DNA from 2 places in the Streptomyces sp. CA-135486 genome. Region 2 is predicted to be linked to the other one. Evidence: riboswitches for the same ligand, from Rfam matches in the RefSeq annotation. Region 2 holds a riboswitch; the other holds the start of a gene.
The links. A riboswitch is a leader RNA that binds a small molecule or an ion and turns the genes downstream of it on or off. The one in region 2 is predicted to bind glycine.
Positions count from the first base shown of each region.

Region 1 (7,552 bases), on a different contig from region 2:
GGAAATCGCGGCTCGCGATACGTTCCAGAACCTCCGCATTCACCATCCGCGGCAGTCCGTCGGCGCCTGCGAGATTCAGCTCGATCTCAAGGCCCATGAGATTCCGGGGCCGGTCGAACCTCTTCTCGGCCAGCAGCCTCCCGAGTCCCGCGAGGCACTGCTGCAACTTCCTCCGGTACCTTTGCCGATCGGACAGGTCGAACCCGCCTGCCACGACCTTCTCCCCCATCGAAGCGTCCCTCCTCGAGTGGGCATCACGCAGCATCGGCCGCTCGCGTCACGGACGATAATGCCCACACGAGCTGATCTGTAACGCCCCACGGGCGGTCCGCTGCCGGTAGTGTGGTGACATTGGCCGAGTGGCACATTCACTCGGCATGATGCAGTGCGCAGTTACCATTGCCCGATGCCTGGTGAAAAATGCCGACGCGTTTCAGCCTACCGCGCCTCCGGTAAAATCCCAGGCCGGGGCCTTGCGGCCATGAAGAAATCGGCAGAAACTCCGCATCAGGGGGACCTGATATCGCATTACCGGAAATACGCACGAGCGCTAGCAGAAACACTGCGAGAACACGTGTCGTATAAACTTTGCTTACGAGGCAGAGAGTTGGCGCCCGGTGGCCTTTCCGGCCCCCTCTGGCCCCCAAACGCTGACAGTGCCGTCCGCACCTCCCCCTTGCATCAACGTGTCTCCGAAGTGAGAGGCGACCCATCATGCCGCTGCATGTCCCCCCGGCTCCCGCGCCCGCCCTGCGTTGCGTCCTCGCGGCACTCGGCTCTCCCACGGCCGTCCACGAGGCCCGCACCCCCGCTCTCCGGTCCGTCCAGGGACCTCTGAGCCCCGAACTGCCCCTCCCTGTCCATGTACTGGATCAGATCGTGCCGAGCAGCACCACCCCGTACACCCGCCTGACGGGCTGGCGCTTCCTGATCCGCAACGGCGAACGCGCCGTGGCAGCGGCGGAGACCGTGCTCACCCCCGACGGCTGGACCTTCTCGCACTTCTTCGAAGGCCCCTACCTCAGCTCCACCGAACGGGCGCTTCGCCAGGCCGAGTCGATGAGAACCCACTTCCAGCCACGGCTGCTGTCTATCCCCGAGCTCTACATGCTCACCCTCTGGCTGCACGGCGACACGGACGCCGATGCCTCGGCCGGCACCCCCCGGCCGACGGACGTACTGGTGCCGCTCGCGCCCGCGCCGCCGGGCATCGCCGCGCACCATCCGCACCGGGTCGCCGATCTGCTGCCGGTGATGACCCTGCGGCTCGCACCGGCCCGGCTGCTCGGCTCACCCGCCTGAGGGGCGCGCCCCTCGAACCTTCTTCGCGCCCGCCTCGAGCGCTGCTCGCGCCCCGTGACCCTCCGGTCGCGGGGCGCACTCCTGCCTCAGGTGGACTAGCCCGTAACGGCCACAGCGAACCACCCAGAAGGACAATGAAGTTGAGCTGAACCGTCCGCGCGGGTGATACGTCATTAACCAGTAAGTAGAGCTGCCGCGAAATCCCTGCGGATTGGCGCCCGTGGGGCAACACTGGGATCCGACCGACAGATACGGGGGGCGGCCATGAACACCTCATCGAGCCGCAGGACACTCACTACACCGCAGCGAAAGAACCCACCCATGTGCCAGCACCAGCCAGCCTGCCCGACATCCGACTCACCCGATCGGGAAGCGGCGCGCCTCATGGCGCACCACCCGGAGCAGGGCTGGAGCCTGCTGTGCAACGGCGTCCTGCTCTTCGAGGACACCGGCGAGCTGCTGCCGGACGGGCAGATCATCGCGCCGCACCGGCCGCGCGAGGTGATGACGGCCGCCTAGGTCCGTCACGTACGACAAGGGGCCGGCCCGGAGACTGAATCTCCGCACCGGCCCCCACGCATGCGCGCCGCCGTCGGCCGAGACTGTCAGCCCTCGTACTCGTCCATCGGCGGGCAGGAGCAGACGAGGTTACGGTCGCCGAACGCACCGTCGATCCGGCGCACCGGCGGCCAGTACTTGTCCGCGGCACTCACGCCTGCCGGGAAGACCGCCTCGTCGCGGCTGTAGGCATGTGCCCACTCACCGCCCAGCGCCGCCGCGGTGTGCGGGGCGTTGCTCAGCGGATTGTCCTGCGCGGGCCACTCGCCGGACGCGACCTTCTCGATCTCGCCGCGGATCGCGATCATCGCGTCACAGAAGCGGTCGATCTCGTTCAGGTCCTCGCTCTCGGTGGGCTCGATCATCAGCGTGCCGGCCACCGGGAAGGACATCGTCGGCGCGTGGAAGCCGTAGTCGATCAGACGCTTGGCGATGTCGTCGACGCTGACGCCGGCCGCCTTCGAAATCGGCCGGAGATCGACGATGCACTCGTGCGCGACCAGACCGGCCGGGCCGGTGTAGAGCACCGGGTAGTGCGGCTCCAGGCGCTTGGCGATGTAGTTGGCCGCGAGTACGGCGACCTGTGTCGCACGCTTGAGGCCCTCGCCACCCATGAGACGTACGTACGCCCAGGAGATCGGCAGGATACCCGCCGAGCCCCACGGTGCGGCCGAGATCGGTCCCACGCCCGTCTCGGGCCCCGCGGTCGGCTGGAGCGGGTGGTTCGGGAGGAACGGGGCGAGGTGCGCCCGTACGCCCACCGGACCGACGCCGGGGCCGCCGCCGCCGTGCGGGATGCAGAAGGTCTTGTGCAGGTTGAGATGTGAGACGTCGCCGCCGAACCTGCCGGGCCTGGCGAGGCCCACCAGCGCGTTGAGGTTGGCGCCGTCGACGTACACCTGGCCGCCGGCGTCGTGCACCTGGGCGCAGATGTCGGCGACGTGCTCCTCGAACACACCGTGCGTGGACGGGTAGGTGATCATCAGGACCGAGAGCTCGTCGCGGTACTGCTCGATCTTGGCGCGCAGGTCCTCGGCGTCGACCTCGCCGTCGTCGGCGGTCTTGACCACGACGACCTTCATACCGGCCATCACGGCGCTGGCGGCGTTGGTGCCGTGCGCCGAGGACGGGATGAGACAGACGGTGCGCTGGGTGTCGCCGTTGGCGCGGTGGTACGCGCGCACGGCGAGCAGGCCGGCGAGCTCGCCCTGCGAGCCGGCGTTGGGCTGGATGGACACCGCGTCGTACCCGGTGACCTCGGCCAGGCGTTCCTCCAGCTCATGGATGAGCGTGAGGTACCCCTCGGCCTGCTCGACCGGCGCAAAGGGATGGATCTGTCCGAACTCCGGCCAGGTGACCGGCTCCATCTCGGTGGTCGCGTTCAGCTTCATCGTGCAGGAGCCGAGCGGGATCATGCCGCGGTCCAGCGCGTAGTCCCGGTCGGCCAGCCTGCGCAGATAGCGCAGCATCGCCGTCTCGGAACGGTGCTGGTGGAAGACCGGATGCGTGAGGTAGTCGTCGGTCCGCAGCAGCGACTCGGGCAGCGGGTCCGCGGTCGCCGCGTCCAGCGTCTCGATGTCACCCTCGACGCCGAAGGCTGCCCATACGGCGGTCAGTTGCGTACGTCCCGTGGTCTCGTCGCAGGCGATGGAGACGGTGTCGGCGTCGACGAGATGGAGGTTGACCCCGCCCTCGCGGGCGGCGGCGACCACCTCGGCGCCCTTGGCGGGCACCCGGGCGGTCAGCGTGTCGAAGTACGACCCGTGCACGACCTCCACGCCACCGGCCCGCAGGCCCGCGGCGAGCAGGCTCGCGTACCGGTGGGTGCGCTGCGCGATCGAGCGCAGGCCCTCGGGGCCGTGGTAGACGGCGTACATCCCCGCCATGACGGCGAGCAGCACCTGGGCGGTGCAGATGTTGCTGGTGGCCTTCTCCCGGCGGATGTGCTGCTCACGGGTCTGCAGCGCGAGCCGGTACGCCTTGTTGCCGTCGGCGTCGACGGAGACACCCACCAGTCGGCCGGGCAGGCTGCGCGCGAACTTCTCGCGTACGGCCATGTAACCGGCGTGCGGGCCGCCGAAGCCCATCGGGACGCCGAAGCGCTGCGTGGTGCCCACGGCGATGTCGGCGCCCAGCTCGCCCGGCGAGGTGAGCAGGGTCAGCGCCAGCAGATCGGCGGCCACGGTGACGATCGCGCCGAGCTCGTGCGCCTGCTCGATGAGGGGCTTGATGTCGCGTACGGCACCGGACGCGCCCGGGTACTGGAGCAGCACACCGAAGACGCCGCGCTCGGCGATCTCGGCCGGGATGCCTTCGCTCAGGTCGGCGGTGACGACCTCGACGCCGGTCGGTTCGGCACGGGTCTCTATCACCGCGATGGTCTGCGGCAGGGCGTCGGCGTCGACCAGGAAGACGCCGTTCTTGACCTTGCCGACCCGGCGGGCGAGCGACATGGCCTCGGCGGCGGCGGTGCTCTCGTCGAGCAGTGAGGCGCCGGAGGTGGGCAGCCCGGTCAGGTCGGCGACCATCGTCTGGAAGTTGAGCAGCGCCTCGAGCCGGCCCTGGGAGATCTCCGGCTGGTAGGGCGTGTACGCGGTGTACCAGGCCGGGTTCTCCATGACGTTGCGCAGAATGACCGGCGGCGTGAAGGTGCCGTAGTAGCCGAGGCCGATCATCGGCGCGAGCACCTGATTGCGGTCGGCAAGAGTGCGCAGCTCGGCGAGGACGTCGGCCTCGGTGCGCGCGTCCGGGAGGTTCAGCGCCTCCGCGCTCTTGATCACATCAGGCACCGCGGCGGCGGTCAGCTCGTCGAGCGAGCCGTACCCGACGTGTGCCAGCATCTTGGCCTGGGCCCCGGCGTCCGGCCCGATGTGGCGCTGCTCGAAGGGGGTGCCGCGCTCAAGCTGGGAGAGCGGAATGCGGTTGGCGGTCATTAAGGAGGCCTCCTGGTCTGACGCGACCTACGAGGGGCATCCGGCGCGGATGCCCGGACGGCCTCCCCCTCTGTCATCTCAACCTGAGAGCTTCACCGGCGCGCACGAGGCGCCCCGGCTTTCACCGTCGGTGAGAGCGGTTGCCGTCCGACACCCGCCCTGCTTTCCAGAGTGACCTCGTCCGTGCGGTACGGGGGCCTGAGAGATTCCGGGGAGGATTTGCTCCTTCGGCGCCAGCCGGTACGTCACCGGTGGACTCTCCCGCACAGGGTCAGCAGCCGCTTGCCAGGGTACCAGCGCGCCCCCTCGTCGATCGCTCAAGTGGCCGACGCCCCCGATGTGCACTTTTGTAGTATTTAATCAGCAGTTGCGACCAATTGGAGGGACCGTGCAGACCGACATCGATCCGCGCAGCCTGATCGGCCGCAAGGCGTTCGACCGCAACGGCACCAAGATCGGGACTGTGGACGAGGTGTATCTGGACGACGCCACGGGTGTCCCCGAGTGGGCGGCTGTGCGCACCGGCCTGTTCAGCCGGGACGCCTTCGTCCCGCTGGAGCCGAGCAAGGTCGTCGACGACACCCTGCACGTCCCGTACGAGCGCTCGCTGATCAAGGACGCACCGGACTTCGGAGTCGGCCGTCATCTCTCCCCCGAGCAGGAGCTGCAGCTCTACCACCACTACGGCCTCGAGCTCTCCGCGCCGCCCGAGACGCCGGCACCCTCCTCAGGTCCCGCACCCCCCTCGGGTCCCCCGCCCTCCTCGGACGACACCTCCTTCGGCCGTGTGGCCGGCCAGGAGGACTGACCCGGCTCCGGCCCGGACGGGGGCAGCGGCACCAGCGGCAGCGGATCGGACAATTCCAGGTCCGGATCGTCCACCCGGAAGGTGCGTACGCGACCGGGCGGCGACCCAGGCTCCTCGAACCGCACGGTGACCCGGCCGACGCCGCTGCCCTGCACCCATCCCGCCCCGTATTCGGCGTGCCGTACGTCGTACCCGGCTGCCCAGCGCCGCTCCGAGGGCACCTCCGGCTCCGTCCCGGCCGCCTCCTCTGCCTCCTGCGCCCCCTGTTCGGCCTCCGCCGCCGCTTCCTCGGGAACGGCTTCAGCCTGCTCGTCGGCGGCGGCGGCCTGAGCGAACAGATCCTCCTGGGTGTAGTCCGCGAGCCCGCTCACGCCGACCCCGAGCAGCCGCACCCCGCCCGTGGTGTCCACGGCCTCCAGCAGCCGCCCCGCGGCCTCCCGCACCACCGCGGGGTCGTCCGTCGGCCCGCGCAGCGTCTCCGAGCGCGTCAGCGTCGAGAAGTCGTACCGCCGCACCTTCAGCACGATCGTCCGCCCCGAGTGCCCGGACGCCCGCAGCCGCCGCACGCACCGGTCAGCGAGCCTGTCCACCTCGGTCCGCACCCGCACCCGGTCGTGCAGATCCACGTCGAAGGTGTCCTCGACCGACACCGACTTCGTGTCCCGCTCGGCCACCACCGGCCGGTCGTCGTACCCCCTGGCCATCCGGAACAGCGAGGTCCCGTGCGCCTTGCCCAGCAGCCGTACGAGCTCGTCCTCGCCGGCCTCCGCCAGATCGGCGACCGTGGTCATACCGGCCCGCCGCAGATGTTCCCCGGTCGCCGGTCCGACGCCTGGCAGCGTGCGTACGGACATGGGCCCGAGCAGGTCTCGTTCCGTACCGGGCACTATGAGCACCAAGCCATCGGGTTTCGCCTGCTCGGAGGCGATTTTGGCGAGCATCTTGGATCCCGCGAGACCGACGGAACCGGTCAGCCCGGTGACCGCGCGGATGTCGGCCCGCAGCCGCTCGCCGGTCGCACGGGCCGACGAGGCGTCGTCCGCCGCGCCACCCGCCTCCAGGTCGACAAAGGCCTCGTCCAGGCTCAGCGGCTCCACCAGCGGCGAAAGACGCTGCAGCAGCCCCATCACCTGCTCGCTCACCGTGCGGTAGAGGGAGAAGCGCGGCACCAGATACGCGGCATTCGGCGCCAGACGTCTGGCCTGCGCCATCGGCATCGCCGAGTGCACCCCGAACCGCCTGGCCTCGTACGACGCGGTGGCGACGACTCCGCGCGGCCCGAGCCCGCCGACGACCACCGGCTTTCCGCGCAGACTCGGCTTCGCCGCCTGTTCGGCGGCGGCGAAGAAGGCATCCATGTCCAGATGCAGAATCGTCGGCGTCGTTCTCACAACTTTGATGTTGCCCTACGCCACTGACAATGGCGCCGGGAGCCGGCAGCGCTCGCAGCGCTCAGACGGCCCGGTCGCGTCTGCGCCTGGCCAGCTCGTCCGCGGGGTTGTTCCCGACCAGGGTCTCGCCGGTGTCGATCCGCTCGCCGTGCAGCTGCGACAGCGCCGCCTCGACATCCCGCCAGACCACCCCGACGGCGATTCCGAAGACTCCCTGCCCGCCCTGGAGCAGATCGACGACCTCGTCGGGCGAGGAGCACTCGTAGACCGTCGCGCCGTCGCTCATCAGCGTCATGCGCTCAAGGTCCATGAAGCCCCGCGCCCGCAGATGCTGCACCGCGGCACGGATGTTCTGGAGCGCGACACCGGTGTCCAGGAAACGTTTGACGATCTTGAGGACGACCACATCGCGGAAGCTGTAGAGCCGCTGGGTGCCCGATCCGTACGCGGGACGCACGCTGGGTTCGACAAGACCCGTGCGCGCCCAGTAGTCGAGCTGCCGATACGTGATGCCGGCCGCCGCACACGCGGTGGGGCCTCGGTAGCCGATCGTCTCCCTG
Region 1 covers NZ_JBNJMM010000001.1:2,916,551-2,924,102, reverse strand. Annotated here, with positions in the region: gene ACQEVG_RS13255 (glutamate-cysteine ligase family protein) at 1-229, opposite strand, end outside; gene ACQEVG_RS13250 (hypothetical protein) at 715-1,302, shown strand; gene ACQEVG_RS13245 (DUF5999 family protein) at 1,624-1,821, shown strand; gene gcvP (aminomethyl-transferring glycine dehydrogenase) at 1,908-4,793, opposite strand; glycine riboswitch at 4,970-5,067, opposite strand; gene ACQEVG_RS13235 (PRC-barrel domain-containing protein) at 5,170-5,601, shown strand; partial or broken gene ACQEVG_RS13230 (DNA polymerase IV) at 5,631-6,992, opposite strand; gene ACQEVG_RS13225 (MerR family transcriptional regulator) at 7,054-7,552, opposite strand, start outside.
Region 1: it holds a riboswitch for glycine, as region 2 does, so the genes downstream of both, gcvP (aminomethyl-transferring glycine dehydrogenase) here and gcvT (glycine cleavage system aminomethyltransferase GcvT) in region 2, are expected to answer to the same signal.

Region 2 (7,552 bases):
CCATGATCGTGTCGCCCGGCTTGAGCAGCGCGAACATCGCGGCCGCGTTCGCCTGGGCGCCCGAGTGCGGCTGGACGTTGGCGTGCTCGGCGCCGAACAGGGCCTTGATGCGGTCGATGGCGATCTGCTCGACGACATCGACGTGCTCGCAGCCGCCGTAGTAGCGACGGCCCGGGTAGCCCTCGGCGTACTTGTTGGTGAGGACGGAGCCCTGGGCCTCCATGACCGCGACCGGAGCGAAGTTCTCCGAGGCGATCATCTCGAGGGTGGACTGCTGGCGGTGGAGCTCGGCGTCGACAGCGGCGGCGACCTCCGGGTCCAGCTCATGGAGAGGGGTGTTGAGAAGCGACATCAGGCGGTCCCTAGGGTCGTGGTCAGCTGGCGAACTCGGTGTACTCGTCCGCGGAGAGCAGGTCCTTCGGCTCGTCCGCGACGCGCACCTTGAAGAGCCAGCCGCCCTCGAACGGTGCGGAGTTCACCAGCGACGGGTCGTCCACGACGTCCTGGTTCGCCTCGACGACCTCGCCGCTGACCGGCGAGTACAGGTCGCTGACGGACTTGGTCGACTCCAGCTCGCCGCAGGTCTCGCCCGCGGTCACCGTGTCACCGACCTCCGGGAGCTGTACGTAGACCACATCGCCGAGCGCGTTGGCCGCGTGCTCCGTGATGCCGACCGTCGACACGCCGTCCTCGGCGGCCGACAGCCACTCGTGCTCCTTGCTGTAGCGCAGCTGCTGGGGGTTGCTCATGACCTGAATTCTCCTGTACGCGGGGGAGTGCTGATGAACGATGACTCGGTGCGCAGTGTCACTTCTGGCGCTTGTAGAACGGCAGCGCCACGACCTCGTACGGCTCGTGCGTGCCGCGGATGTCGATGCCGACGCCGGGGGTGCCCGGGGCGGCGTGCGCCGCGTCCACATACGCGATGGCGATCGGCTTGCCGAGCGTGGGGGACGGAGCGCCGGAGGTGACCTCGCCGATCACCCGGCCGTCGGCGACCACGGTCATGCCGGCGCGGGGAACCCGGCGGCCTTCGGCGATCAGGCCGACGAGCTTGCGCGGCGGGTTGGTCTCCGCGCGCTCGGCCGCGGCGCGGAGCGCGTCCCGTCCGACGAAGTCCCCAGCCTTCTCGAACTTCACGACCCGGCCGAGGCCCGCGTCGAAGGGGGTCAGCGCGGTCGTCAGCTCGTGCCCGTACAGCGGCATGCCCGCCTCCAGGCGCAGCGTGTCGCGGCAGGAGAGCCCGCAGGGGATGAGGCCCACCGGGGCGCCCGCCTCGGTCAGTGCCTGCCAGAGCTTCTCGGCGTGCTGCGGCTCGACGAAGAGCTCGAAGCCGTCCTCGCCGGTGTAGCCGGTGCGGGCGATCAGCGCGGGGACGCCGGCGACCGTGCCGGGCAGGCCCGCGTAGTACTTGAGACCGTTCAGGTCGGCGTCGGTGAGGGACTTCAGGATGCCGGGGGACTGAGGGCCCTGGACGGCGATCAGCGCGTACGCTTCACGGTCGTCGCGCACCTCGGCGTCGAAGCCCTCGGCGCGTGCGGTCAGGGCGTCCAGCACCACCTGGGCGTTGCCCGCGTTGGCGACGACCATGTACTCGGTCTCGCCGAGGCGGTAGACGATCAGGTCGTCGACGATCCCGCCGTCCTGCTGACAGATCATGGTGTAGCGCGCGCGGCCCACGGCGACGGAGCCGATGTTGCCCACCAGCGCATGGTCGAGGAGGCCCGCGGCCTGCGGTCCGGTGACGGTGATCTCGCCCATGTGCGAGAGGTCGAAGAGACCGGCCTTGGTACGTACGGCGTTGTGCTCGTCGCGCTCACTGCCGTACCGCAGCGGCATGTCCCAGCCCGCGAAGTCGGTCATGGTCGCACCGAGCGAACGGTGCAGGGCATCGAGGGCGGTGAGACGGGGGGCGTTGCTCATAGATGTGGCTCCCAGGGCAGGCCGGCGAGGACAATCCTCCCCATCTGTCATCGGAACCTGAGAGGTTCGTCTCGACCGCACATAGTGGTGGTCGTGACTTGCACCTTGGGTGGAGCCACTCGACAGCGGCTCGCTTTTCAGATCTGCCTCATCACACGCGGTACGGGGCCTGAGAGATTCAAGGGAGGAACTTGCTCCTTCGGCGCCCGGCACACAGTGGCCAGGACTCTCCCGCGCGGATTCAAGCGGCCGGTATGCAGTTGGCGGGCACATCATTGCACGCATCGCCGCCATGTGGGGTGTCCGGCCCCGATCCGGGCAGCCGCACTTCACGGGCAGTCCACAGCTGCAAAACGGTTGTGCCACATTACTAATTCTTTACACTTCATGGGCAAGGGTGAAGGTGACCCGAGACAGGGGAGGGCGATGACGGTGCAGCGGTCCGGTGCATACGTGACGACCGCGGGGGTGTCCGTCCAGCAGGACGCGCCCGTGCGGGAGCTTTTCGAGGCGCCCCTTCCCGTGCTGCGCGACCTGAGAGACCGCTCCGGGCGCAGTCCGCACACCCTGGGCTTCGCCGACGGCGATGTCGTGGTCGTCTCCGGCCTGCCGGGCAGCGGAAAGTCCACGCTGATCAGACAAGCGGCGAGCGGCAGGGGGATCGACTCGCAGGACACCCGGGACCGCTGGGACGCGTGGATGCCGCGGCTGCTGCCGTACGCCGTCTACCGCCCGCTGGTTCGGATCGCCCACTACGCGGGACTGCGGCGCGCGCTCCGTTCCGGCCTGGGCGTGGTCGTGCACGACTGCGGCACCCAGGCCTGGGTGCGGCGCTGGCTGGCCCGGGAGGCGCGCCGCCGCGGCAGCGGCCTCCATCTGGTGCTGCTCGACGTCACGCCGGCCGTGGCCAGGGAGGGGCAGCGCGAGCGCGGCCGCGGGGTCTCCGGCTATGCCTTCGCCCGGCACAGACGGGCTGTGGGCCGGCTGATCCGCGACGCGGAGGCGGGGCGGCTGCCCGCGGGCTGCGCATCGGCCGTCCTGCTGGACCGGGACGCGGCGGCGGCGCTGACGCGGGTGGGCTTCGAGGAGTCGTAGTGCGGTGCGCGGCTTCTCGCGGCCACCATTCGGGCCCGACTGCGTGCCGCGCGGTCGCGGCGCTAGGGTCGGTGGCGCAAGACCGGAGAAAGCCGGGGGAGAAGGACGCACATGCACACACCGGAGCAGGCCCATCCGCATCCGTACGGCGGCTGGCCGGCGAACGAGCTCGAAGAGGTGCTCGGCGCATCCCTCGGCAACGCCTCGGCCGGCGGCCGTCTCGTCGAGGTGCTCGGCCGCAGCCACATCTGGGTGCCGCTGCCCAACGGGGGCAGCCCCGACAGCCCCAACCTCGACCTGCCCACGATGGACATCGAGGGCGCCGCGTACGTTCCTGTCTACAGCTCCGAGCAGCAGTTCATGGCATGCGTCGGCAGCCATATGCCCTTCACCGTCGCCCCCGCCCGCGAATTCGCCCGGGGGCTGCCCCCGCAGCTCGGCATCGCGGTGAACCCGGACGGCGCCGTCGGCGCCCCGCTGCCGCCGCCCGCCGTCGCCGAGTTGTGCCGGGTGGGACGCACTCTGCTGGACGGGCCCGCGACAGGCGGCCGGGTGCGGCTCTTCGAGCCGGACTGGCAGGAGGAGCCGGTCGACTTCCTCGCCGCCGCGGCCGGTGAGTTCGAGGCCTCCGGTGTCGTCCTCACCGCCCGCCGTGCCCTCGCTTCCGTCGAGGGCGATCCGCCCACCCTGTTCATCGGCGTCCAGCTGTCCTCCTGGGAGGGCGCGGACCGCAACGCCCCCATGGACGCGCTCGGCCGGGCGCTGGGCCGGGCACAGGTGTGCTGGCCCGTCAATCTCGTACTTCTGGATGTGGCGCAGGACCCTGTCGGAGAGTGGATGCTTGAGCGGCTGCGGCCCTTCTACCAACGACAGCACGTGTAGTCGTCAAGTGGGTGTCAGGGCTGCCGTTTAAGCTGGAATGGTCGATCGAAGAGGGGCGGAACCCAGGGTGAGTGCGTCAGGCACCGCGGCGGCGGGGCAGGTCGAGCACATGCTGCGCCAGGTGACACCCGGACGCTACGACGCGTACGAGGCGCTGCTGCACGCGATCGCCGACCCGGCGAGCAGCAGGCTCTGGATGCTGCTCTGGCACGGCCAGGCCGGCTCGCCCGACGCCCAGTACGGGAACATGGAGGTCGACGGCGTCGGCTACGCGCCGTGCGTCACCTCCGCCCAGGAGCTCGCCGTCTCCGGCTGGAACCGCGCCCACGAAGTGATCAGCGGCCCCGACGTTGCCCGCGCCCTGTACCCCGAGCGCTGGGGGATCTGGCTCAACCCGCACGCACCCGGCGGCGGTGTGGGCATCCCCTGGCTGGATCTGCGCCGGATCGCGACCGGCCTCGACCGGATGCCCGCCGGACCCCTGCGGCTGTCCGAACCGGCCGTCGACATGCCGCATTTCTACGCCCTGCTCTCGCAGAACGCCCACCGCACCCCCGCGGTCCGCTCGTTGCGCCGCGCCTGGGTGCAGCCCGCGCTCGGCGCTCCGTACCTCGCCATCGGGCTCGATCTGTACGACACGAGCAGACAGTCCGTGGACACGGTGCGGGCGATGATGCAGCAGTCGATCGGTTCCGTGCCGGACGGGCTGCCGGTCTCCACGGTCGCGATGTCCGACGAGTACGACCCGGTCACGATGTGGCTGCGGGCCAACGCCCGTCCCTTCTACGACCGTGACGCGCACGGCGGCGCACCGGCCCCCGGCCCGGCCGGCGGGACCCCGCTGCACGGCCGCTGACGGACCCTCTGCAGGGCCGCTGAGCCGAGACACTTCCATGCTGCGCGTGAAGGTCTGGGTGGGATTGTGTGTGCCCAAGACCTCGAACGCCTTGCAATCGAATGAGCCGCTGTTGTCCGCATAGCGGTATCTCACTCAACTTTCGCCCCATTTGCGGTAGATGACGTTCCGCTCAGGCGTCGACTCCGTCCGTATAACGGAAACCCTCACTGTGCATCACGTTTGAGCAAACATTCCCCAAGGGGGCTGGTGCGTGATCGCGAGACCATTGAAGACTCCCGCAGCAAGGGGATATTCGCCCCTGTGTGCGGCGCGCTTCACGCGTTCTTCTCGTGCCAAAGCTCCACGTGCACCACATGTTGTGAACAAAGCCGCTACAGCGGCGGGTACGGGCCGGTCACCTCCGGCCGAGAGGGGTCCCCACCACGATGACGGCACCATTGCACGACACGAGCGCGGACGCGGACAAGACCGCTGCCGTCGATGTCGCGGCGGCTGAAGTCAAGAAGTCGGTAGAAGGGCGGTCGCTCCGGCAGATTGCCTGGACCCGCCTGAAGCGGGACAAGCTGGCACTGGCGGGCGGCATCGTTGTCATCTTCCTGGTGCTGGTGGCGCTCTTCGCGCCCTGGATCGTGAGCCTGCTCGGTCACCCGCCCAACGAGTTCCACCAGGACCAGATCGACCCGCTGTTCGGCACCCCCAAGGGCTCCTTCGGCGGCATCAGTTCGGACTTCCTGCTGGGCCTCGAGCCGCAGAACGGCCGCGATGTGTTCAGTCGCATCGTCTACGGCGCGCGCATCTCGCTCCTGGTGGCCTTCCTCGCGGCACTGGTCGCCGTACTGCTCGGCACGATCTTCGGCATCGTCGCGGGCTACTTCGGCGGCTGGGTCGACGCGATCATCAGCCGGGTGATGGACATGCTGCTGGCCTTCCCGCAGCTGCTCTTCATCATCTCGCTGGTCTCCGTGCTCCCCAGCGATCTGTTCGGCCTCACCGGCAGCAACGTCCGTATCGCCGTCCTGGTCATGGTGATCGGCTTCTTCGGCTGGCCGTACGTGGGCCGCATCGTGCGCGGTCAGACCCTCTCACTGCGCGAGAAGGAGTACGTCGAGGCGGCCCGGAGTCTGGGAGCCGGCCAGCGCTATGTGCTCTTCAAGGAGCTGCTGCCCAACCTGGTCGCCCCGATCACCGTCTACACCACCCTGATGATTCCCACGAACATCCTCACCGAGGCGGCGCTCAGCTTCCTTGGGGCAGGTGTGCGGCCGCCCACGGCCTCCTGGGGGCAGATGCTCTCCAAGGCCGTGGAGTACTACCAGGAAGACCCGACGTTCATGGTCGTCCCGGGTCTGGCGATCTTCGTCACGGTACTGGCCTTCAACCTCTTCGGCGACGGCGTGCGCGACGCGCTCGACCCCAAGGGCACCCGTTGACGGCCACTCACCCCGCGGCGCCGTCCGGCCGCAGACAACTGAACGTGCCCCTGCCACAGACGTCAGGCGGCTCCCAGATGGTTCCTCGGCATCCAGCCAAGAACCGCGCTATCCCGGAGGTTGCAGGAACAATGACAGCCCTACGTTCGTCGAGAACCAGGCGGATCGCCGGAGCGGCGCTCGTCGTGGTCGCGCTCACGGCCACAGCGGCTTGTGGTGGCGGCGACAAGGACGACAACGGCGGCAAGGCCGCCGGGTACAACGCTGGTACGAAGGGTGTTGCCAACGCGTCCGCCAAGAAGGGCGGCACGCTGAAGTTCATCGGCAAGCAGGACTTCGACTCCACCGACCCGCAGCGCCAGTACTACGGCATGGCCTGGGACTTCTCCCGGTTCTACGCGCGCCAGCTGGTCTCCTACGCGCCGAAGCCGGGCGCCGGCGGCGCCGAGCTCGTGCCCGACCTCGCCAAGGCCAAGGGCGTGGTCTCCAACGGCGGCAAGACGTACACGTACGAGCTGCGCGACGGGATCACCTGGGAGGACGGCACGCCGATCACCTCCAAGGACATCAAGTACGGCATCGAGCGCATCTGGGCCACGGACGTCATCACCGGCGGTCCGGCCTACCTGCGCCAGGTCCTCGACCCCAAGACCGAGTACAAGGGTCCCTACAAGGACACGACGCCGGACAAGCTCGGTCTGAAGGCGATCCAGACGCCGAACGACAAGACCATCGTCTTCAACCTGGCGACGCCCAACGGTGACTTCGAGCAGATGCTCGCGATGCCGGCCGGCTCCCCGGTGAAGAAGGAGAAGGACACGGCGGGCAAGTACCAGCTCAAGCCGTTCTCCTCGGGCCCGTACAAGTTCGAGTCGTACACGCCCAAGAAGGGCGCTGTCCTCGTCCGCAACGACAAGTGGCAGAAGGCCTCCGACCCGATCCGCCCGGCCCTGCCGGACAAGATCACGGTCACGATCAACTCCAACATCGAGGCGATCGACCAGCTGCTCATCAAGGGCGAGTACGACCTCGACCTGAACGCCACCGGCATGTCCCAGTCGGGCCGAACCACGGCGCTCAAGCAGCACAAGGACAACGTCGACAACATCTCGACCAGCTTCATCCGCTACGTCGACATCGCCACCAAGGTCGCGCCGTTCGACAACATCGAGTGCCGCAAGGCCGTGCTCTACGCGGCCGACTACAAGTCGATGCAGACGGTCCGTGGTGGCCCGGACGCCGGTGGCGACATCGCCACCAACATGCTGCCCAAGTCCATCGCGGGCTCGGACGACTACGACCCGTACGGCATCCTGGCGCGCGGCGGCAAGCCCGACGTCGCCAAGGCCAAGGCGGCCCTGCA
Region 2 covers NZ_JBNJMM010000002.1:1,690,455-1,698,006, forward strand. Annotated here, with positions in the region: gene glyA (serine hydroxymethyltransferase) at 1-352, opposite strand, end outside; gene gcvH (glycine cleavage system protein GcvH) at 375-749, opposite strand; gene gcvT (glycine cleavage system aminomethyltransferase GcvT) at 808-1,923, opposite strand; glycine riboswitch at 2,072-2,167, opposite strand; gene ACQEVG_RS27135 (AAA family ATPase) at 2,350-3,018, shown strand; gene ACQEVG_RS27140 (enhanced serine sensitivity protein SseB) at 3,130-3,900, shown strand; gene ACQEVG_RS27145 (enhanced serine sensitivity protein SseB C-terminal domain-containing protein) at 3,968-4,756, shown strand; gene ACQEVG_RS27150 (ABC transporter permease) at 5,185-6,189, shown strand; gene ACQEVG_RS27155 (ABC transporter substrate-binding protein) at 6,321-7,552, shown strand, end outside.